4 regions of the Paenibacillus sp. FSL K6-1318 genome follow, and region 3 is predicted to be linked to each of the others. Evidence: riboswitches for the same ligand, from Rfam matches in the RefSeq annotation. Region 3 holds a riboswitch; each other region holds the start of a gene.
What was found. Region 3 has a riboswitch for cyclic di-AMP ahead of NYE45_RS10110 (C40 family peptidase). Riboswitches for the same ligand answer to the same signal wherever they lie in the genome.
Positions count from the first base shown of each region.

Region 1: it holds a riboswitch for cyclic di-AMP, as region 3 does, so the genes downstream of both, NYE45_RS00540 (C40 family peptidase) here and NYE45_RS10110 (C40 family peptidase) in region 3, are expected to answer to the same signal.
Region 2: it holds a riboswitch for cyclic di-AMP, as region 3 does, so the genes downstream of both, NYE45_RS16940 (3D domain-containing protein) here and NYE45_RS10110 (C40 family peptidase) in region 3, are expected to answer to the same signal.
Region 4: it holds a riboswitch for cyclic di-AMP, as region 3 does, so the genes downstream of both, NYE45_RS06830 (hypothetical protein) here and NYE45_RS10110 (C40 family peptidase) in region 3, are expected to answer to the same signal.

Region 1 covers NZ_CP150270.1:110,296-115,991, forward strand. The annotation lists gene rbsK (ribokinase) at 1-85, shown strand, start outside; gene NYE45_RS00530 (cytochrome c) at 160-516, opposite strand; gene NYE45_RS00535 (GNAT family N-acetyltransferase) at 667-1,161, opposite strand; gene NYE45_RS00540 (C40 family peptidase) at 1,517-1,987, opposite strand; cyclic di-AMP (ydaO/yuaA leader) riboswitch at 1,991-2,128, opposite strand; gene NYE45_RS00545 (hypothetical protein) at 2,383-3,225, opposite strand; gene NYE45_RS00550 (M1 family metallopeptidase) at 3,236-5,227, opposite strand; gene NYE45_RS00555 (YwhD family protein) at 5,329-5,696, shown strand, end outside.
Region 2 covers NZ_CP150270.1:3,865,700-3,871,395, forward strand. The annotation lists gene NYE45_RS16920 (DUF350 domain-containing protein) at 1-3, opposite strand, end outside; gene NYE45_RS16925 (PspA/IM30 family protein) at 99-770, opposite strand; gene NYE45_RS16930 (hypothetical protein) at 883-1,224, opposite strand; gene NYE45_RS16935 (polysaccharide deacetylase family protein) at 1,378-2,169, shown strand; gene NYE45_RS16940 (3D domain-containing protein) at 2,274-2,948, opposite strand; cyclic di-AMP (ydaO/yuaA leader) riboswitch at 2,951-3,146, opposite strand; gene NYE45_RS16945 (amino acid ABC transporter ATP-binding protein) at 3,365-4,087, opposite strand; gene NYE45_RS16950 (ABC transporter permease subunit) at 4,074-5,537, opposite strand.
Region 3 covers NZ_CP150270.1:2,242,816-2,248,511, forward strand. The annotation lists gene NYE45_RS10090 (xanthine phosphoribosyltransferase) at 1-493, shown strand, start outside; gene NYE45_RS10095 (hypothetical protein) at 591-920, shown strand; gene NYE45_RS10100 (hypothetical protein) at 1,040-1,258, shown strand; gene NYE45_RS10105 (carboxymuconolactone decarboxylase family protein) at 1,403-1,732, shown strand; gene NYE45_RS10110 (C40 family peptidase) at 1,831-2,295, opposite strand; cyclic di-AMP (ydaO/yuaA leader) riboswitch at 2,301-2,432, opposite strand; gene pelA (pectate lyase) at 2,852-3,814, shown strand; tRNA gene NYE45_RS10120 (tRNA-Leu) at 3,993-4,077, shown strand; gene NYE45_RS10125 (carbohydrate-binding protein) at 4,154-5,696, opposite strand, start outside.
Region 4 covers NZ_CP150270.1:1,573,821-1,579,516, reverse strand. The annotation lists gene NYE45_RS06840 (Nramp family divalent metal transporter) at 1-1,050, shown strand, start outside; gene NYE45_RS06835 (HAD family hydrolase) at 1,187-1,870, opposite strand; gene NYE45_RS06830 (hypothetical protein) at 2,045-2,440, opposite strand; cyclic di-AMP (ydaO/yuaA leader) riboswitch at 2,559-2,734, opposite strand; gene NYE45_RS06825 (glutathione peroxidase) at 3,106-3,585, shown strand; tRNA gene NYE45_RS06820 (tRNA-Leu) at 3,735-3,817, opposite strand; gene NYE45_RS06815 (urease accessory UreF family protein) at 4,243-4,944, shown strand; gene NYE45_RS06810 (XRE family transcriptional regulator) at 5,210-5,413, shown strand; gene NYE45_RS06805 (hypothetical protein) at 5,441-5,696, shown strand, end outside.

The sequences.
Region 1 (5,696 bases), 2.1 Mb from region 3:
CGTGACCAAGCTCGGCGCCCAGTCCGGGATGCCGTCCGCACGTGAAGTCGAGGCCTTTCTGGCTGAGCATGCGGCAGAGGCCTAATTAATGGCATAACAAAGAGGCTCTTATTCTCCCAACAGGGGATTAAGGGCCTCTTTGTTATGCGTGTGCAAAGATTATTTCTTCTCTGACAGCCACATGGCGATATTGGCAATCTCTTCATCCTGCAGTCTGCCCTTGAAGGCAGGCATGCCACCTTTACCTTTGACAATCGTGGAATAGATCTTCTCCAGATCGTCCTGGCTGCCGATGTTCGCCAGAGCAGGTCCTACGCCACCTTGCAACTGATCCCCGTGACAGGAAATACAATTGGCTTTGACCAGTGCCTCAGCCTGTCCTGCATCCATCGTCACTTCCGGCATGGTTGGTTTGGCTTCTTCAGCCACTTCCTCTTTCCCTGGAAGCGTAAACATTAAAACAATAGCTAAAGCGCATGCTGCAAAAAATACCCCGCTCATGATCCATTTGTGCATCCCTTATGTCCCCTCCAGAATGAAAGATCATCTAACCTGAAACTATCCATATCATTATAACGGAACCTGTAGTGACATCATAGCATTTTGTGGTAATTTTTTGAACTAATCACATAACAAGGGGCAGATTTGGTTGTTTTGCAATGGATTCTAGTCACGAGGCCCTTCATAAACCATGCAGTGAAAGGGCATTAAACCGCTTGGGGTCTGTCGTTCGTATGTATCCTGGGTGACAAATCCACTCTTCAAATAGACTTGAATGGCACGGGCATTCCAGGTGAGCACTTCCAGGTCGATCTCATTCGTCCGATTCCGGCGAATGGCTTCCTGCACAATGGCGGTGACAAAAGCTTTCCCTTGACCCTGACCACACAGCTCTGGATGCATGCCGAGGCCAATCCGGGTTACCCCTTGCAGTGGGAAGTATTGAGCGAATCCGCAGATGCGATCATGCTGATCTAGAACAATCGCATATTGTTCCTGCCGCAGCTGTGCATCTCCAAACTCCACTTCCAGTGCTTTCATCTGCTCCCAGGGTAGCCAGCTATAGATATTGTAAGGCGGATTATACTGCCAACTGCAGATAAGCTCCGCATGTTCTTCTTGCATGGGTACAACATGAAACGTTACAGGGGCTTCATTCATACATCTGCACGCTCCTCTCATTCATTACCAAACTCTCTGTCCACTCTACAAAAGAGCCGTTCATTTAGCAAGTCTCCCTTTCCGGGAAAAAAATGAAACAAAAGTTCCGGTAATTCCGTTTATATTATAACGGGATGGGTAAAAACATCATAAGGGCACGGACGAGCGAACGCAAAATGAACCTGTTGATTTCGCAGGATATACCTCGTGTGTAACTTGTAACGTAAACAGGGAATGAAGCACAAAAAAACCGCCGGATACATTCCTGCGGAGAATGTACCGGGCGGTTCTGTTATGCTTCTTGCTTCGTTCCAGTATGGTTAATGGTTACAGCATCATGTTGCTCAGCTTGTCCCTAGTCAAGGGCCAGTGATTCATATGCGTCCGTGCTCATAATCCGTTTAGCGCCAACATAACGATTGGCCCAATAGTTTTCACTCAATGCACTGATCGTAACACCTTTGGAAGAAGAGGAGTGTGCGAACTTTCCATCCCCTACAAAGATTCCTACATGAGATACGCCTTTACCTGTTGTATTGAAGAAAACCAGATCGCCAGCTCTCATCTCCATGCGGGATACGGAATCACCCATGTCGAATTGGGAACTCGATTGGCGTGCCAAATCAATACCCAATTTGTCGAATACATACCGTGTAAATCCGGAGCAGTCAAAGCCGTTAAGCGTTGTTCCCCCACTTTTGTATGTAGTTCCCATTGCTGAATCAATTACTTTGTCCATCTTTGAATCTGCGAATGCGCTGCCTGCACCAAGCGATAATGCGAATGTGAGGCTAAGTACAGCTGCGGTTAATTTCTTCTTTAACAAGAGATATACCCCTTCCAACGCCTGCGAGGTTAGCTTAAGGATTCGGTTGAAGGTCCCCTATGATCCCTCTGTAGCAAGATCAATTCACCCATAACTGGTTCCCCCGCTTCCCAGGTGCCAGGAATTTGGCTATGCTAGTTATGCACCTGCGAAATCAAGAAATGACGATTTAATTTTAAGTAGTTACAAATATGAATGTAAAGATTACAAAGTTGTTACTAAAAACTCACTGCGATTATTGTAACAGAGGAGTACCGCTTTGGCAACGTTTAGCAATAAAATTAGCAAAAAAAACCTCGACCTTTGACGGGGAAAGGTTGAGGTTTGCCTATTTATAAGTACATATCAGGCCATAAGTTTAACATGTGATGGTAACAATTTTTAAACTATCTGCTCTAACCTTTGGATGTTTTGGACTGCCATAACCGGAAATGGGCGCATATTTTCCACAGGCTCAATAGACATCTGGCCAGTGGATACGTCTGTTGTAGTATAAGTCCGGTGAGTCCTGTTAGTAACCATGAGGCTGAAGTGAATGCCCCGAAGACGAGCAGGTGAACTCCGCCCAGCAGCAGTGCAATGCCGATTACAGCGATGAGATGACGCAGTGCAATCCAGAGCGCCTTGAGTGTGCCGTGAGCGCCACCTTCCCCTTCTGGTGCCGAAACACCGAACTGCATGTAGAGCAGGGTGTGGTGAATAATCCAACCATATACGATCCAAGCAGCAACATAAGGTATGCCAGGCAAGAGTAATTGAAGGGAATGAAATCCATCCATTAGAATCGAGTACAGCTTTGGCACGAGCCAGTAGCCAGGCAGAAGCACCAATAATGTACGAATGGTGTGGAGCAGCAGCATCGGTTTCCACAGATTTTTAATCCCGCGGACGAATGGAATGCGCTCTTCTGTACTATTATAGTGCTGAAGCGAGTAGAGCAGTCCTGCCTGAATGAGGGGGCTGATTAACATCCGAAGCAGTAGCATGGCCCCCAGAATCCACAGATAACGATGAACCTCCGGATGGGTAGACAGGTTCAGTTGGCTTTCCATTTTGAACAAAAGCGTACTCAGCTCCCCGGCATCAGTATCCGGATAACGCAGGAGTAGTGGGACGACAGCCGATTGTATCATTCGATAGAGGAAATATCCCCATATAAGTTGATAAAGAAATAAAAGTGCTGCAATGAACATATGCTGACGGACGAGAAACCAGCCCTCACGTATTTTCGCTTTCACCGTTTCCACCTCACCATGACAGACTTCCGAATATGGCTTCTATTAGTTTGGTTACACTCATGCTCCAGCGGGACTTCGTCGGCTCATCCAGTCCGGCTTTCAGGAAATTGTTCATATGGCGGTTCTCCAGCACGATCGTGTAGAGGGGATCGGTCATGGCCCAGGACACGGGAGATGTGTGAGTTAATTTATAGGTGATGCGATCTTCTTTGCCATCCCATTGCTTGGTGAGGATATGTCCGTCTTCAAAAGCAATTCGAACAGGAACGGCGTTGTAATCACTACCTTTTTTCGCAATTGTTACGGATGACTCGTACAATGTTTGGCCGTCTTTCTGTACGGGTGTAACATGAATCTTCTCTACAGCAAAGTCAGCCATTCCGTTACCATAGACATATTGGTCAAAATAATCAGACCAGGAAGTACGGGTTTCTTGTTCCACAACTTTTTGAAAGTCAGTCGAAGTGGGATGTTTGAAACGGTACTTCTTCACATAGGTAGAGAGAATGCGTTCCATCTTTTTCGCACCGACTTGATGTTCAATACCGAGCAATACAAGCTTGCCACGTGTGTAGACATTGGCTGCATACTCGTTCTGGGAATCGAACTTCCAGGATTCTTGTGTTAAAGATGAAGGAGACGTAATCAGTCCCGATTGCACCGGCAGGTTCGGGATCAGTCCGTATTCCTGCTCCATCAGTTTGTCTTCTGCATAAGAGGTGAACCCCTCATCCAGCCAAGCTTCCTCGAATTCGTTGCTGGCAACCATGCCATAGAAGTATTGATGTCCAATCTCGTGGACTACGGTTCGTTCCAGGTCATAACCTGGCGTGGTGTCATCCGCTCCAAAGGCTGTGATTAGCGTGGGATATTCCATGCCGCCGGCACCATTCCCCGTTTTGGGTGGAACAACGATAGATAAGGTAGCGTAAGGATATGGACCAAACCATTTGCTATAATTGGATAGAGCGGCCTTCGCAGCGTAGAAATAACGTTCTTTCAGATCCTGATGAGCAGGGTCCAGATATAACTTGATTCGTACACCAGGAACGTTGGGTGCAGAGAAGGGCTCTTCGGCGTACACAAAATCGGGTGAGGCTGCCCAGGCGAAGTCATGCACATCATCAGCATAGAATTGATAGACTTTTTCTCCATTCTTCACTACAGCTTGCTGCGTTGGAAATCCGGTAGCAGCCACCTTGTATGTTTCAGGCACCCGAATACGCACACTATATATACCGAAGTCGGCGTAAAACTCCGAATTGCCGTGGTATTGGTGCAGATTCCAGCCTTCCGTTGTTCGTCCACGCCTGCCCACAGGTTCATAGGCACTTAGTTTGGGAAACCATTGACCTGCCATGACAAAATCATCAGCGGTTCCCATCCGGGCAAAAATCTTGGGCAGATTCACTTCGAATCGGGTGTGGAGCGTGATGCTTTCCCCGCCTTTGACGGGTTTGGGCAAGCGTACTTTAATGAGGGTGGTGTCCTTGATATTTCCGTCATCTGGCTGCACATACTGCATCCGGTGCAGCAGAGAGAGCCCGTCCTCCGTTTTCATTTCGGTAATATGCATGGAGCCATAGCCATTGGTAGGCATGACATCACCCCGAAGCTTTCCGCCGGATTCCTTCATAAAGGTGGTGTCAGCAGAAGAGAAGGCATTGGGGTACATATGAAAATAAAGCTCATTGACGGTTTTTTTGCCTGGATGTGTCCATGTAATCGTCTGAGTTCCTTCCAGTACGTTCCCTTCTGCCAGTTTTACATCCATGTGATATTCCACAATACGGTTGCTGTACACTTCGGCGGTAGGGGTCTGTACACTTTCTGGAGGTGCTGGCGTTGGAGCTATTGCCTTGGGCTTGCCCGATTCCGGGGCGAGTACTGGCAATTCGGAATGAGTTGAGCGATTGTAACCCAGAGTGATCCATATCCCTCCGGCCAGCACACATAAGGCCAGGGATGCGGTGAGCCAGCTCTTGGCGCGTCGTGGAATCATCGTTAAATACCTCCCGTTGACAAGCATCTACAGCATGTATATGTTTGCAATGGGCCAATTATTAGTTAAAATATTTGTATCAACCCTTGGAGGCTATAAACATGGACCAAAACGAGCAAAACGGCAAAAAACAGATTGCCTTGAATATCGTTAGTGCAAAAAGCAAGCATAAAGGTTTCGGTGCAGGCTCCATTGATCTGAACAACCTTTCTCCGGTCATTATTGATAATGGCGAAGCCAAAATTGATATCGGTGCGATGCATGCGAAGAGCAAAGTGGAGCGCAATATCAAGTTCTCGACGAATCGTGAGGATGTACCCAATGGACGCCAAGTATGGCTGGTGTGGGTAGCTGTGGATCGCACGGAGGAAGGCCAACTGTATGGTGGAGCAACGGCCTGTGAGATGTGGATTGACACAGAAGCAAGACGTGGATGGAAACTGCTGGCGGAACATGTGAATCGCATGGA
Region 2 (5,696 bases), 1.6 Mb from region 3:
CATTTACACAGCCCCCACATATCAACATGAACCGCATTTAAAAGCGAAGGAGAAACGCTCTTCTCCTCCGCTGGTTAACCCTGCTGACAACCAAGGTGTTAGTTCTTATTATCGTACTGTTTCATCAATGCTGCGAGTTCGTCTTCAACAGCCTGATCTTTGCCCAACTTCTCAAACTCTTCGTCCAAAGACTTACCTTTGGAAGACATTTCGTTGCTTGCTTCAGCTTGAGCTTCCATTTGCATCATTTTCTCTTCCATACGTTTCATGCCGGCACTTGCCGTATCGGAACCAAACCCATTCAACGCTTTGTTGATTTCCGTTTGCGCTTTTGCTGCGTTATAACGGGCTACCAATGTCTCACGTTTGTTCTTCATTTGAGTCAATTGCTTACGCATCTCGTCGAGCTTGCCACGCAGGTTATCTGCAGAAGCCTTGTTCTGATCATAGCTGGTTTTGTACTCAGCCATCTTCTCTTCAGCAGCCTTTTTCTCTTCCAAAGCCCGACGAGCCAGATCCAGATTCTGAGCACGTGCTGCCGTATGCGCCTGCTCTTCACGTTTCTTCACAAGCGCTTCCTGCTCTTCGAATAGCTGTTTGAATTTCTTCTCTATGGCGATCTGTGCGGCTACTGCTTTCTCTGCATCTTCCAGATCCTCTTGCATGTCACGGATATATTGGTCGGTCATCTTGATTGGATCTTCCGCCTTGTCAATAATGGCGTTGATGTTAGACATTGTTAAATCACGCAATCGTTTGAAAATGGACATTATGTTATTCCTCCTAGTCGATATTACATCGTATATAAACATACATACGTAACAATCTACAACTCGTTTCAATTTTAGCAAATAAAATCAAAACATGCGATTGTTCTTCATGTTAGGAAGATCGTTTATCCTTGTTCAGATGATCCTCCATCAGCCTCTCTGCAGTCTGCACGATTTCGTCGATCTGCATCCGTGTAATGGAATCAAAATGAATACCCATGATCACCGTAACGGTTACTTTCAGCTGCAGGGCAGCCTTTCGGGCAAGCCGCTCACACAACTCTTGTTCCTTATGACCCGGAATATGTACCGTCGTCCCGCTTACGCGCTCATGATCCACATAGAACGTGGCTACGGCACCAATATGCGCCTTTCCTCCGGTAACGAGAAAAACCTTATCTTCTCCTGCTTCAATTACCTGTAAACGTATGGATTTCAAATCATATGTACTCATACCCATCCACCTATCCTTTTCTATATGTTATATATGGAGGAATTATGGCTCTCATGAGCTAAAACGGCAATGAAACTTCTCACACTGCGCATAATTTATGGAACCCCCGGGCATACCAAAGAGAACGTCATTTTGGAAAAGGAGGCCGTTATTATGCGCGTACGCCTCATTATGCTGATGGTTATCGTTATTTTTCTCGGAGGATATCATGCTCCAGTTTCATCGCGGGATGCTTCAAGCCCGCCAAGTGAATCAGTATCAGGTTCAGATTCCGCGGAAGAAGAACAACTGACATTGGGACAGTTACGTCAAAAATATGCGGATACGTTCAAAACGAATGGTCCATCAACGAAGCAGGTTGCCCTGACTTTTGATGATGTGCCCGATCCACGTTTTACTCCACAGGTATTGGATGTATTGAAGAAATATAAGGTCAGAGCTACATTCTTTATCGTCGGTAGTCGTGCTGAGAAACACCCGGATCTGGTAAAACGCATCGTTAAGGAAGGGCATATTGTTGGTAATCACAGCTACAATCATCCGGAATTCAGTAAGCTGTCGATGAATGCCTTTCGCAAACAAATTTTACATACCGGAGATATCATTCACCATCTGGCAGGGTATACGCCGAAGATGATTCGGCCACCATACGGAGACATTAATGAAGAACAGCTGCAATGGGCTGCCAGACAACACTATAGCATTGTGAACTGGAATGTTGATTCACTGGACTGGAAAGGCCTTTCCAAGAAAGAGGTGAAGGATAACATCCTATCTGCCGTGAAACCTGGCTCCATCGTTCTGCAACATGCAGGAGGAGGTGTGGGATCGAACCTGAACGGCACAATTGAGGCTTTGCCTGAAATTATCGAGGAACTGCGTAATCGGGGGTATGAACTAGTCACCTTGGACGAGATGTTGGGGTTGCCAAAGGCCAACGATTAAGATGTCCATTATAAAAAATGTTGATGATGATAAAAGGGTGCCTGTTCAATCGCAAGTAGCGATTGGCAGACACCCTGTTTGAATTATTAAATGTAATTTACTTTCTACTTCAGAATATACAGCTCGATATCCTGGAAACCAAATGTGCTTACGGACTGTTTGCTACCAGGGATAAAGATATCAATCCGGTGACCCTTGATTGCACCGCCCACATCACGTGCTGTAGCTACAAAAGCCTGTTTTGGCAATCCCGGATGGCTGTGACCGGTTACCAGTACTTTGGTTCCGAGTGGAATCACACTTGGATCAACTGCGATCGTGCCCAGTTCAAGATCATTACCGAAGTAATCCACAGCACCCCATCCTCCATTTTCGGACGGATCTGCAGAGTATGCCGTTGCTTTCACATTCACTGCTTTACTGTAATCGAACGTTTTTCCCCAGGCTTGAACAACTTTGTTATCTGCATTAACGTCCAAGCTTGCTGTTGTAACCGTCTTCGCTTGAGTCTTGCTCTCCGTAGCCGCAGCAGCTGCTACATTGTTTGCCTTACCGGGAATCGTAATTTTTAAACCACCATAAATATTGTAAGGCGAAATGTCGTTGTTTGCTTTAACCAACGTGTTGAGTGCTACTCCATACTGTTTCGATAAGGTGTAGAAGGTATCCCCTTCTTTGGCCACATGAACTGAATCTGCGTGAGCCGGAACGGCTTGAATAAGCATTGCTGTTGTCAATAATGCTACTGCTGTTTTGGCTATACGTTTCTTGTTAATCATGGTCTTCCTCCCTCATTATGCCTGCGAAGTTAGTTGTCGGATTCGGATGAGGAGCCACCCTATAGGTTCTTCGTTACATGTGAAACGTTATGTACCCCTAATTCACCCCAAGCAGTGTGCCGTAGATCTTCCCCCTGCACGATCTGCATCGTTACATCCCCCGCACTCCCTGTCCGGAAGTTTCGGCAGAGTTCAATATATCACAATTTTGTAACCTGAACTTGTAGTAATTCTTACCATATGGTTTTTAGCATGTCATCAACTGTAAGAATACTGGATAATTCAGAAAAGCTGGGTGATCCGATCCCTTTATATTAGGTAACAAAAAAGTTACTTTTCAAATCAATAAATGATTATTGCGCACAAAAAAATAGCGTTACCGACTCGATGTCAGTAACGCTATTAAATCATTTCATTTAGAGTACTTTAGCAAGAAAATCACGTGTACGTGAATTTTTTGGTGCTCCAAACACCTCATCAGGTGTTCCTTCTTCTACGATGACCCCGCCATCCATGAACAGGATCCGATCTCCCACTTCACGTGCAAAACCCATCTCATGCGTCACGATGACCATCGTCATCCCGCCTTCTGCAAGACGTTTCATGACATCCAGCACTTCGCCGACCATCTCGGGGTCCAGTGCCGAAGTAGGCTCGTCAAACAGCATTACATGCGGTTGCATGGCCAATGCTCTTGCAATGGCGATCCGCTGCTTCTGTCCACCGGACAGCTGGTTCGGGAATGTATCTTTTTTATCGTACAAGCCCACAGTGTTTAACAAATCAGCAGCGATTTTCTCCGCTTCCTGCGTGGATTGCTTTTTCACTTTAATCGGGGCAATCGTAATGTTTTGCTGTACCGTTTTGTGTGGGAACAGGTTGAAATGCTGGAACACCATACCCATCTTCTCACGAGTCGCATTGATGTTGTGCTTCGGATCGGTGATTGACACGCCTTCAAAATCAATCTCACCCGAGGTAGGCTGTTCCAGCAGGTTCAGACAACGTAAGAACGTACTTTTACCCGAACCGGAAGGACCGATAACCACGACAACTTCACCTTTTCCAATCGTCACGTTAATGCCCTTAAGTACATCGTTATTTCCATAAGATTTGTGTAATTGTCTAACGTCTATCACTTGCACTCAACTTCCTTTCCAGTCGTCCCAGCAGCTTGGACAAAATGAACGTCATTACAAAGTAGATGGCTGCTGCAATCAAAAATGGACTCAAGCCTTGATACGTAATGTTTTTGACTACACTTGCCTGATACATAATATCCACCATACCGATAACGGAGATAATGGAGGATTCTTTGATAATAGTTATAAATTCATTACCGATCGCTGGTAATACAGCTTTGAAGGCTTGTGGCAATATAATGTAACGCATTGCTGCACCTCTGCCCATTCCGAGGGAACGCGCTGCCTCCAACTGACCACGATCCACACCTTGGATACCTGCACGGAAAATCTCCGCCAGATAGGCACCACTATTGATTGAAAGTGTAATGATACCTGCCTGAAGTGCAGTGAAGTTAATGCCAAAGCTCAGGGAAAAACCATAGTAAATAATCATCAATTGTACCAGCATCGGTGTGCCACGGATCACTTCAACGTAAGCAGTACCGATCCAGCGCAAGATTGCAGCGTCATGCAAACGGAATAAACAGATGATCAATCCAATAATTACCCCGAAGATAACGCCAAGTGCAGACAACAGAAGTGTGTATCCTACTCCTGTAGCATAGAAACTTTTGTACTCCCAGAATACTTGGAAAATATTTTGTGATTTGTTCACTTTATCCGCCATCAAGAGGCTGGCGTCCGTCACCATCTGATTGATTTTATCTTCACTTTTCAATCGTTCCAGTGTTCCATTTACTGCAGCTAGCAGCTCGGTATTCCCTTTACGAATCCCGATTGCCGCTTCTGCTTGCTCTTCGTCCGGAACAGCAGCAGCAAGTCCAATGATATCGTCCAGATAACCTGCAGCAACGGTATCTTCAACGATTGCCGCGTCAATGCGTTTTGTTTGCAGTTGAAGCACGATATCCGAGATTTTATCCAGCGCAGTAAGTTTCGCTCCTGGAATACTCTGTCCGATCGTTTCCTGAATGGAGCCTTTCTGAACGCCAATCTTCGCATTTTCAAGTTCTGCCATGGTTGGATATTTGTCTTTATCCGCATTGCGAACCATAATCACTTGTTTTGATTTATAATAGGTGTCGGAAAAATCGATACTTTTCTTCCGCTCATCCGTCGGCGTCATACCTGAAATTACCAGATCAACACGCCCGCTCTGCAATGAAGGCAGAAGACCGTCGAAGCCCATATCCTCAATCACAAGCTCAGCGCCAAGATCTTTGGCAATCTCTTTGGCGATCTCAATATCGAAACCGACGATTTCATCTTTGCCATTAATCACTTTATGGAATTCGTATGGTGCAAAATCGGCACTTGTACCGAGCACTAGCTTTTTACTGCTTGAATTATCTGTAGTTCCACTTGCAAGTGCCACAGGAGCGGCAGTCGTCAGCAGAATAACAAAGGTCAACAGCATCATGGTGTAACGACTAATCAATTTCAACCTTTTTCTCTCCCCTTACAATACATTGTATGCTTCTCATGTTGATGACTGAGTCATTATAAAGTACAATGCATGATTATGCAATGCATTTTGACAATACAAATCTTGACTTGTTTCTGAAAAAATAAAGCAAACATGATATAATCAATGAATTATTTT
Region 3 (5,696 bases):
TGATCCTGCATTAACGATGGAGATGGGACGGGAGTTTGCTGCCCGGTTTCGTGAAAGTGGAGTAACTCGGGTAATTACGGTAGAATCCTCAGGGATTCCGGTTGCTTTTGCCGCAGCTCATGAACTTGGGGTGCCGCTTGTATTCGCCCGTCGCAAAAAAACGCTTCTGGCTGATCCTGATGCCTACTGTGAACGTGTGCCGTCCTTTACCAAAGGAATCGTAACAGACATTATGGTATCCCGCGAGTTCATTCATGAGAATGACCGTATTCTGTTCATTGATGATATCATTGCCAATGGGGATGCTGCTCGTGGAGTCATCAAAATTATTGAGCGTTCCGGTGCTGAACTCGTCGGATTTGGCGTTGTGGTCGAGAAAAGTTTTCAGGCAGGGGCACGCACGATTCGTGAACAGGGTATTCCGGTGGAAGCCTTGGTACGTATTCGTTCTCTGAACGATGGAACGGTACAATTTGACGATAACGAAATGTGACATTTTAAAGGAATAGGGCCTATTTTTTGAACTATGCCTTTGCATGACCGCGGATTTCATTTATAATGGGGTTATGTTAGGGAGAGGAGGCAACACCATGGGGAACCAACCGGCAACAGAACAATTTTTTATTGATAAGCTGGCGGAATCGAAAGTTCATTTTGAACGTGCCCTGGATTGTAAACATACGGAATTCGATGACCTTTATCCCTATATGATTGAACATCCTCAATTTTTCTGGTACAAACGCTATGTTGCCTGGTCAGAATTACTGACGATTGTAGGCTTGTGCGAAGAGTTGTCCTTCTCTTGGAAAGAACAATTTACACCGCATCAAGTGGAGTACCTTGAAGAACGTGTGATGTCCGCCAAAGTGCTTGATTTTTGGTTCGAGAAGAACGACAGCAAAGAGCACGCGCAGCGGTAACTTTCAGTCGGGACATAATTTCGAATGACATGACAGTCCAATACAGTCACGTGAGACCTAAATGACATTTCATTTAGGTCTCTTTTTGTAAATAAATTTGGAATATAGGAGCCAAGAACATGATCAGTGATACAGAATTGGATGCCCTGCGTCTGTCAGGTGAGAAAGTAAGAGTAGTACGGGACGAGCTGGAGTCAAACGATGTAACCGGGATTGTGGTTGCCTGGGATGGCGAGCAGGTACTTATCCGGCGGCAAAATCGACGTGTCGTCAAGCTGGATCGCAGTTACCGATATCAGCTGTTCAGCGAGCCGCGCCAGAGTCCACTTAGTGAGTAGCAATCGCTAATAATGTGGCAGAACCATGAGCGTTTATATGTTTGGAATTACCATGATTTCTTGGCATAATTGGCTCACTCGGGAGAGAAAATAGGTACAGTGAGAACGATCTGTAACTATAGCTGAGAGGGTGTGCTACAAGACATGACATTGATGAATGATAAAGTTCATGCCTACAAGGATCAGATTGGAGCATTAAGCGATGTGCTGCCAGGAGTGGTGAAGTCGTATCATGAGTTTACCGGAGAATGCTTTCAGCCTGGCGTGATTGATGCGAAGACAAAACAGCTAATTGCCCTCGGAATAGGACTGTTCGCCAACAATGAGGTGTGTACTTTCTACCATGTAGAAGAAGCTCGTGCCAAGGGTGCAACTGACCAGGAGATCATGGAGACCGTTGCCGTAGCCGGAGCTGTAGGAGGCGGACATGCCCTGTCTCAGGGTGCGATGCGAGTGCAGAAGGCGTTGCATTAAGTCTAGGTAAGGGTAGTACTAGGATTAGTCCATAAATGTCTAATCAAACAAAAGAGGAGGTTCCGGGTGATCCGGAGCCTCCTCTTTCTATATCATACTTACATTTTCCCCAACATTTTATCGTACATAAATTGTCCAGTTACCCGACGTGCTGTCACGTAACGATCATTGAAGTATGGATTCGATAACTTCGTAATACTTACACCTTTACTACTGGAAGCATGTGCAAATTGTCCGCCGCCAATATATACACCTGTATGTGAAATGCCTTTGCCCATCGTATTGAAGAACACCAGATCACCTGTGCGAATGTTACTTTTGGATACCGGAGTACCTGCTTTGGCTTGCTGCTGCGAAGTACGTGGCAATTCAATGCTGTATTTGTTGAAAAGATATCTCATAAACCCGGAACAGTCGAAGCCGGCCAAAGTCGTGCCACCCCACTTGTAAGGTATACCTGTCATGTTGTTCACTACGGAGTTGATACTGCTTGCCTCTGTGCTTGTTGCCCCGGATGTAAATAGTACAGCTGCTCCAAAAATGGAGATTATCAGTTTTTTCAAAATCAATGTTCTCCCTTCGATGCCTACGGAGTTAGCTAAGGGTTCGGTAGAAGGTTCCCTATATTTCCTATGTATAAGAATAATTCACCCAAAATGGTTCCCCCGTTTTCAAACATGAAACTCGGCAATGAATAATTAAGTTTTTGTAACTATTTGAAACTATATTGCATAAATGCGTAATTGTCAAACCCATTTAAACCCCTTCGTAATACCTCAATGTTAGCGGAATTACGGTTTTTATATGAAAGAAGGGATCAAGTTTGGGTATCATTCATGACAAAAACGTCATTATTGATTCGTTTAAGACGATTTTGGACAAATAAATAGGTTTGTCATGAGTTAAAAGAACTATTCCGTAATGTTCAATTTGAGAGATTATATTCATTAAGTTGCATATATTGACAAAAATCGATTTTTTGCATATCATCTTCTTATCCAATCCACATATTGGATGAAAATTGATTTTATTGTGTTATAAATTCAAATAAAGGAGGTTAAGGGACTAATTTTATAAGTAAGGTAGAAGTGGGAGATTTATAAAAACAAACATAGGAGAGTGTTATCTTTGAAAGCAAAAAAAATAGTTACTTTTATTCTGGCATGTACGATGGTCTTCTCAGCAGTTGGTATAGCTGTTCTTCCTGTAACAACGGTATCAGCCGCTGATGCAACAGGTACAACAGCAAGTATATCTGATATTCTGAAGAACCAGCTGCCAGATGGAGGTTGGAGAAAAGACTATAAACAAACAAGTGGAGAATGGGCGAAGTCCACCATTGACAACAAGGCTACATACTCAGAAATTAGAAGATTGGCGAAGGAATTCAAAAAGACCAATGATCCGCGTTACTCCACAGCTGCAATCAAAGGAATTAACTTTTTGATCAACATGCAGTATTCAAACGGCGGATGGCCACAAGTCTATCAAAGCTCGGGATATCACAAACACATCACTTACAATGATGATGCGATGATTAATGTAATGATCATGTTGGATGAAGTAGCAACGCGCAAAGGTGACTTCTCGTTTATCGACAGCACACTTGCTAACCGCAGTAAAAATTCAGTTGCCAAAGGTGTGGATGCGATTCTGAATACACAGGTCGTTTCAGGCGGTAAGCTGACAGCATGGGGACAACAACATGATTCCAGTTCCCTTAAACCAGCAAGCGCAAGAATCTATGAAGTACCATCGCTGACGGCTGGAGAGAGTGTAACGATTGTTAAATTCCTGAAAACCAGACCTGCTAACGCTAAAATTACAGCATCCATTAAAGGAGCTGAAGCTTGGTTTAACAAAGTCAAAATTACGGGTTACAAGTATGAAAGAGCAAACGGAGACAGCAAAATTATCGCTGATTCCAAAGCTGCACCGATCTGGGCTCGCTTCTATGAAGTGGGAACAGATAAACCGATCTTTATTGGTCGTGACGGGGTAGTTAAATACAAACTAAGTGATATTGATAAAGAAAGAAGAGGCGGTTATGCATGGTATGGCAACTGGCCTTCCAAGCTGTAACTCGTAACATGCCTAAGGTTTCATAGAGTTAATCCCTAGTAACGATAAGTAAAGCCCGAATCAGACATGGACGTCTGGCTCGGGCTTTATTGTTATTATTTTCAGTGTTGACATGATAGATTGCACATGATATATTATTTCTTGTCGCCGAGATATATATCACGGAGATATACAATATGCGGTCGTGGCGGAATTGGCAGACGCGCACGGTTCAGGTCCGTGTGGGCTAACCCCCCGTGGAGGTTCGAGTCCTCTCGACCGCATCAAACAAAGGTTCCTCGTTAGGCTAACGCCTTTCGGGGAACCTTTTTGTTTTGTACCATAAAATCGTCTAATAGGTTACTGAGCGGACACGTGGATACTATCGATATTCGGACCTTCAGTACCGGTCGTTACCACTTTAATGGTATTGGTTCCCGAGTTCATGGGCATCTGAATTGTTTTTTCACCCCAGGTAGACCAGCTTCCCGTTGCAGTAAATGGGGTATTGCTGATTACTTTGGTCCCATTTACGAATACATCGAGGTTACGGGTGCCACTTTCCAACGCATAACGAAACTTTACGTTTTTGGTGCCACTTATCGTATTGTTGATGTTATTCCATTGAATGCCCGAGTTCGTCAACGCATTGAAATTAACATATCCTGAGCCTGTGTAGCCAGGATAGATCGTCTCAATTGCAGCATCGGAGAGAGTCGTTCCTGTCTCTGCTTCGTACGTAGTGCCACTCCCCGTATTACCTCCACCGCTGCCCGTAATATTAGCGACAAACGTAGTTACACTTTGAGCAGGGAGTTGAGCAGTAAAGGTTGCATTGGACACCGTAATTGGTGCTCCGCTTGCCAGATTGCGACTGCTATCGGTTACCCATGAGGATACCGTGGAAGCATTACCGTTTTGCAAAACAAATTTCTGACTCGTTGCAGAAGTGCTTCTGTTAATCGCCACAATGACAACCTTGTTATCCCCTTTGTAGGCAGAAACGAATGTGTTCGTATCCGGGTTCTTGGTTGCATCTACTCTAAGATAGCCTGGACGTACAAATTTGGAGAAGTGAGCCATATTATAACCGCGTTTACTAATCGTTCCGTCTTCTTTCATCGGACCATACTGTCTGCGGATGTACCACCATACATAAGCCTGGAAATCACCCTCGACCATAGCACTGTGCATGTGATAGGAAACGTCAAGCGCTTCGGGCCAGCGGTCTGCTGAGTTACTATCGCTATTCGGATAATAGACTTCAGTCATCCAGAGTTCTTTACCGGCTCCTTTTTGCTTGAAGAGCGGATATGCGAAATCTTTGATCTGGGTCCCGTACGTGTGTGCTCCCAGAATGTCCATATTAGCGAGCGCCTGCGGGTCATTCAGAATTGGGTCAGATATGTTTTTGAGATACTGGAAGGATTCGGGTGCCATCACTTTTGTGCCTTGAATGGAGCCTGCATTTTCTTTCATAAAACGGAGGATTTCCTGAGGCGTCCACCAGGTCCAGTCATGTGCATAGTCCGGCTCATTTTGTACCGAAATGGCATACAGGTCCACGCCGTTATTTTTCATGTAGGTTACAAAGTCATTAAGATGCTGTGCATATGCAGTATACTTGTCGTACTTTAGGCGTTTTGCATTGGTATCTCCATTGCGGTTAAAGGTTTCAACCATGTCGCTCGGAGGATTCCATGGGGATGCAAATACGATAGCACCCTTTTCAATAGCACGTTTGGCTGTGGCAACCTCACGTGACCAGTTATTTCGGTCTGGATCAACGTAGATTCTGAGTACAGAAAAGCCTAACTGGTTCTGATCATTGCCAAAAGCAGTTTCTCGTTGCGCTGCTGTCAAGTCACCGATCCATGCCGGATGGTTGATACCACCAAAACCG
Region 4 (5,696 bases), 670 kb from region 3:
ACTGGACGGGATCTGGCTCAAGCCTGTCGCGAACGTTTTAGCATGCCCGTCGTCATGATGTTATGGATTCTGTGTGAGCTTGCCATTGCAGCCACTGATTTGGCTGAAGTCATAGGTTCTGCCATCGCGTTGAAGTTGCTATTTAACATCCCCATGTTATACGGCGTGATCATCACCGCAGTTGATGTACTCCTGATACTCGTCCTGCAAAACAAAGGCTTCCGCGCTTTGGAGACACTCGTCATTGTGCTGATGGCAACCATTGCCCTCTGCTTCGGGATCGACCTGTTCTTGGCGAAACCCGATATGGGCGGTGTGCTCCATGGTTTTGTACCGAATGTCGAGATTCTGCAAAACCCGGCTATGCTCTATATCGCCATTGGTATTATAGGAGCGACCGTGATGCCGCATAATCTGTACCTGCATTCTTCCATTGTGCAGACCCGTCAGATCGAACAGACACCACAGGGTAAAAAAGAAGCCATTCGGTACTCGACCATGGACTCGACAATCGCACTGACACTTGCCCTGTTCATCAATGCGGCTATCCTGATTGTATCTGCCGCTGTATTTCACAGTGCTGGTATGACACAGGTTGCCGAGATCGCTGATGCCTATCATCTGCTGACCCCTCTATTGGGTACTACGGTTGCAAGTATCCTGTTCGGTGTCGCGCTGTTAGCATCAGGTCAGAACTCTACCCTTACAGGTACACTCGCTGGGCAGATTGTCATGGAAGGTTTCCTGAACATTCGTATTCCGGCTTGGCTGCGCAGATTGGTCACACGTCTGATCGCCATCATCCCGGCGGTGATTGTCACAGCCATTGCAGGAGAACACGGCACAGAAGAACTGCTGATTTTGAGCCAGGTCGTGCTTTCTCTTCAATTACCTTTTGCTGTAATTCCCCTGGTGATGTTCACGAGTGATAAAAAGAGCATGGGTGCATTCGCCAACAAATTGTGGCTAAAAATCATCTCATGGGTCATTGCCGCTGTTATTGTTGTGCTGAATGTATATCTGATCATTCAGACGATTCGGTTATTCTAATCTCGTTCTTATCGACCAAATACTAAAAAGGCTGATCAACTCCGGTATTCAATACCAAGTTGATCAGCCTTTATTGTTGCAGTACAGCAACGTGTTTCCTTTTATAGTAAAACGCTAAACTCCAATAAACAATTATCTAATCCTGATTGGGCACCAGTAACGGCAGGAGTTCATCCAATGAATCAACGGTCCAATCCGCACGTTCGTCATCCGATCGGTCTGGCTGGAATCTTCCGTAACCCTGCATAATTCGAATCGTACGCATGCCCAGCTTCCGGGCAGGTATAATGTCGTTATCGATCCGATCCCCAACCATGACGGCTTCCTCCGGTTCACAGCCTGCCTGTTTCAAGGCTACAGCGTATAACTCAGGGTCTGGCTTGGATACCCCTTCTTCAGCCGAACAGGCCAGAACGTCAACATACTTCCGTAATCCGTAACTCTCCAGTCTCTCTTCTGTTCCGGGACTCTGATTGGCAATAATGCCAATACGATAATACCGTGACAATTGCTGAAGAACGGAATCCGCTGAAGGAAAAGGACGTTCAAGATCTTTTTGAAACTTCAGCTTGTCCTGAATCTGTTTCCGGTGGCCTTCGTCTTCAATGAATGTGCGAATAGCCACTCTCATGGGCCATTGCTCATATTTCCGGTAACAGCTCGCGAACAGTTCGCGTACCGCCTCAATTTTCACTGGATACCCTAAAGCACAAGCTTCACGGACGAACTGTCCGATAATATCATCAACCGGCTCCCATTCATCCACCAGCGTATCTCCAACATCAAAAAATAACCACTTTAACCCACTCACATCCGGCACGCCAATTCCTCCTTGTAAGCATAAAAAAGAAGACTCACCATCCTGCATGAGTCTCCTCAAATTTCCGTTTATCGATGAATCAATCTCATAATACCTGGAGTGAATTCTGAAATTGATTCTAATACAGTCAATTATAACAGGCACCTTACACCTGAGCAATCACAAGCTATGGCATTAACCATTGAGGAGAAAGCCGACTTCCCCATTGAGCGAATATACAATCCGGTCTGCGCCCATCCCGCGATAGATACCCTTTGGATGACTCTGCTCCGTGATGACGCACAGGGATTTCGATGTCCATGAACGGCAGATCTGCAAATAACGACAGGTCAGATTCAGGCTGTTCTCGAAAATAAACACATTGCCTACGCTACCCTGCGGCAAAAACCATTTTTGAGCTGCAGCCGTATTCATGCGAATGACATGCTCTACCCCAATTCTGCGGAGTCTCCGCTCTTCCCCTGCACTGTTGGTTAGAACGGCAAACGGCATTTTTTTGTACATCAGCAATTTGATAAATTTACGTCCTGCTTCATTTGGAGCAGTCACTAAGATCATCTCAGTATCCATCATTCGTTCCTCCCTTGGCGTGAAAAGACAACAAAAAAGAAGCGTGGGGGACCAAGGCCTCCCGAACGCTTCTTAAATAACCCATGGCGAAAACACCATGAACCAGCGTACGGCTTGTTGCCTCTCCCTTTAACGCTTACGAGGTTAGCTGACGGATTCGGGCGCGAGAGTCGCCCTATTTCCGGCTGTCACCGGAAAATTCACCCCATGAATGCCTACTGTCCTGGACAGTGCATTCCGTTGGTTCCCCCGTTTCCCACTCATCAATGAATGGAAACTCAGCGATTAAAACATCGTTCGTATATCTTAAAGTAAGATCGAGCGATATTATCGTTTGTTTCGTTTTTCAAGTACAATTTAGTTTAAATTGAAATTACGTTATGAATCATACACCCGCGTTAAGACGGTGTAAAGTCCGCACAGATCACCGAATCGGCAGATTTCTGCCAATACTCATTCATAATAACGCTTACAACAATGTTTTACTCTATCCATCTCTCCAAGGCTATCTAATTCTCACTCTGACGAAAATCACTTCGCAATTCATTCACGTATTCTGCACAACTTGCCTGTTTTGATTCTTTTAACACCACATTAGTTTTGCATTATTTAATTGCAACCAATATAATAGAAGATATAAGAGTATACCAATGGAGGCGATTTAGATGACAGTCTACGATTACAAAGTGAATACCCTTCGCGGTCAAGAAGTTGAAATGTCCGACTACCGTGACAAAGTGCTACTGATTGTGAATACGGCAAGCTCCTGCGGACTTACCCCTCAATTCAAAGGTCTGCAAGAACTGCAAGACAAGTTTCAAGATGCTCCATTTGAAGTTCTTGGTTTTCCAAGCAACCAGTTTGCACAGGAAAAAGGTTCTTCCGACGATATTGCCGAGTTCTGTCAGATGAATTATGGCGTGAGCTTCCCCATGTTTGAGAAAATTGATGTGAACGGCTCAAGCGCTCACCCTCTCTTTCAACACCTTAGCAAAGAAGCTCCTGGCCTGCTCGGCTCCAAAGCAATCAAATGGAATTTCACCAAATTCCTCGTAGATCAGAACGGCCAGGTACTGAAACGTTATGCTCCCAAAACAACACCTGACAAGATTGAAGAAGATATCAAGAACTTACTCCAAAAATAATACACAGGCCACCCGTAGCCGGAAAGGTAGAGCTCCATTACCTCCGATAATGGATGGCCTTTTTTTCAACCCCGATGTCAGACTGTTCAAAAAAGACAAAAAAAGAAGCCTTCCAATAACGGAAAGCTTCTTCTTCATCGTTCGTATGATGCGGTCGAGAGGACTCGAACCTCCACGGGCATACGCCCACTACCCCCTCAAGATAGCGTGTCTGCCATTCCACCACGACCGCATGTCGTAAATAATTGGCAACAGAATTGATTATACCGGGTTCTGTTCTAAAAGTAAAGTGTTTTTTAATACTTCTTTTTCAACTAGGCATTTTCATCAAAAATCGCATATTCTCGTCATCTTTACCCATGAACTGCATATTATTAGATTCGATCCCCTCTTTCCTGCTAGAGCCGATCTTATTGATTCATTTATATATAGTCCTCCCTATATTTCACAAATATTTAACTTTAAATGTTATATAAAATAACACAAATATTGAATAAAAGATTTAATACATTGAATATAAATCATACTATTGACAAAAAGCGGACGTTTATGGGATGATAACTATCATATAATTCGGATTTTTAAACATAAAGCAAACAAAAAGAAATATAAATGTTACTTAAAGTGACATTTAACGAACACAGGAGGCGAATGATTGTGAACCGTGGGAATAAGCTGCTCGATTATGTCAAACTGCTTGATTCCTCTATTCAGGTTGGAGGGTTCACCCATTCCTTCGGCATGGATATCCATATCAAGGAGGGTACCATTCGTAATGCTGAAGATCTCGAATCATTCATGCGTTGTCAGTTGCATCCCAGCATCGTTCGTCTTGAAGGTATGGCCATCAAAGGCATCTATACCGCAGCAGATCAAAAGGACACTTGGCGGATAGCTCTGATCGACAAGCTCGTCCATGTTCAGCGAACTCCTGGAGATCTCAGAGAACAAGCTGCTACCATGGGTAAACGATTGATCAGACTCGCACGCGCTCTGCACCCCTGGATTGATTTCAGTCAGCTCGAACAGATCTTCGCCAAATACGATTCGGTTGGCTGCCTCTCCACTGTTCATGCCTGGATTAACCACCACCTCGATATCCCGGCCCCGGAGGCGGTTCTTGGTTATCTGCATTCAGCCATGAATGCCTGCATAACCGAAGCCTCCAAAGTCATTCCCCTGAACACCGATACCACCAAGGATCTGATGGTCCGCCTGGCCGCAGATCTGGAGAATGAATGGAATACCGTCAGCGCCTCGGCTGCGGATGGACTGGCACAGCCAACCTCGATGTCCATGAAATCGTTTTTCCCCAGTTTCCATATGCTTGGAGCTGGACTTCATGCCTACAGAGCCTAATCCTTTTCCTCCTACACCTGTCCCCTTCATTCAGACAAACAAAAAAAACACGCGGCAACCTCCTTGCCGACGTGTTTTTTGTCATTTTATTGGTTTATTTAACGTATTTACGCCATTTTACATCACAAAATACACTTTTTTCCGTCTTTTTTAATTGTTAGATGACGGATTTACGTATATAATAAAATATACAGCTCGCATTTCTATATATTCTACATGAAGAAAGGGCGACTGAATACTACATTCTAACCAGGGGTGAACCCTTTTGAACAAGAAAAAGCCAGTGACTCCGTTCGGATGGGCCATCAAACGACGGCTAACCGAACTTCAAGTGGACCAGAAGACCTTTTGTGAACAACACGACATCCCACCCTATCGCTTGTCCAATCTCATTCACGGCACACGCAAAGCAACTAGATTCAGACACCTGGTCGCTGATATTTTGGATATCCCAGATGAACTGAGATAAGATTTCTGCCAAAGGAGGACCCCATCCATGAGACATGTTACATCCGATCTGGAGAGGCTGTCGTTCCAGTCCATAACTCACCAGCTCATCATCGTTGATCACGATTGGATTATCCACAGTTGTAACCGCGCCTGGGAACAGGAACTCGGTCAACTATTACCGAACCCGGATGCGAACAGCATTCATAGACATTACCTGCATCTGTTGGAAGCCTGGGCATTACGAGGCAAGAACGCCAATATGGCACTTGTCGCACAGAATTTGAAAGAACGCGGAACACCCT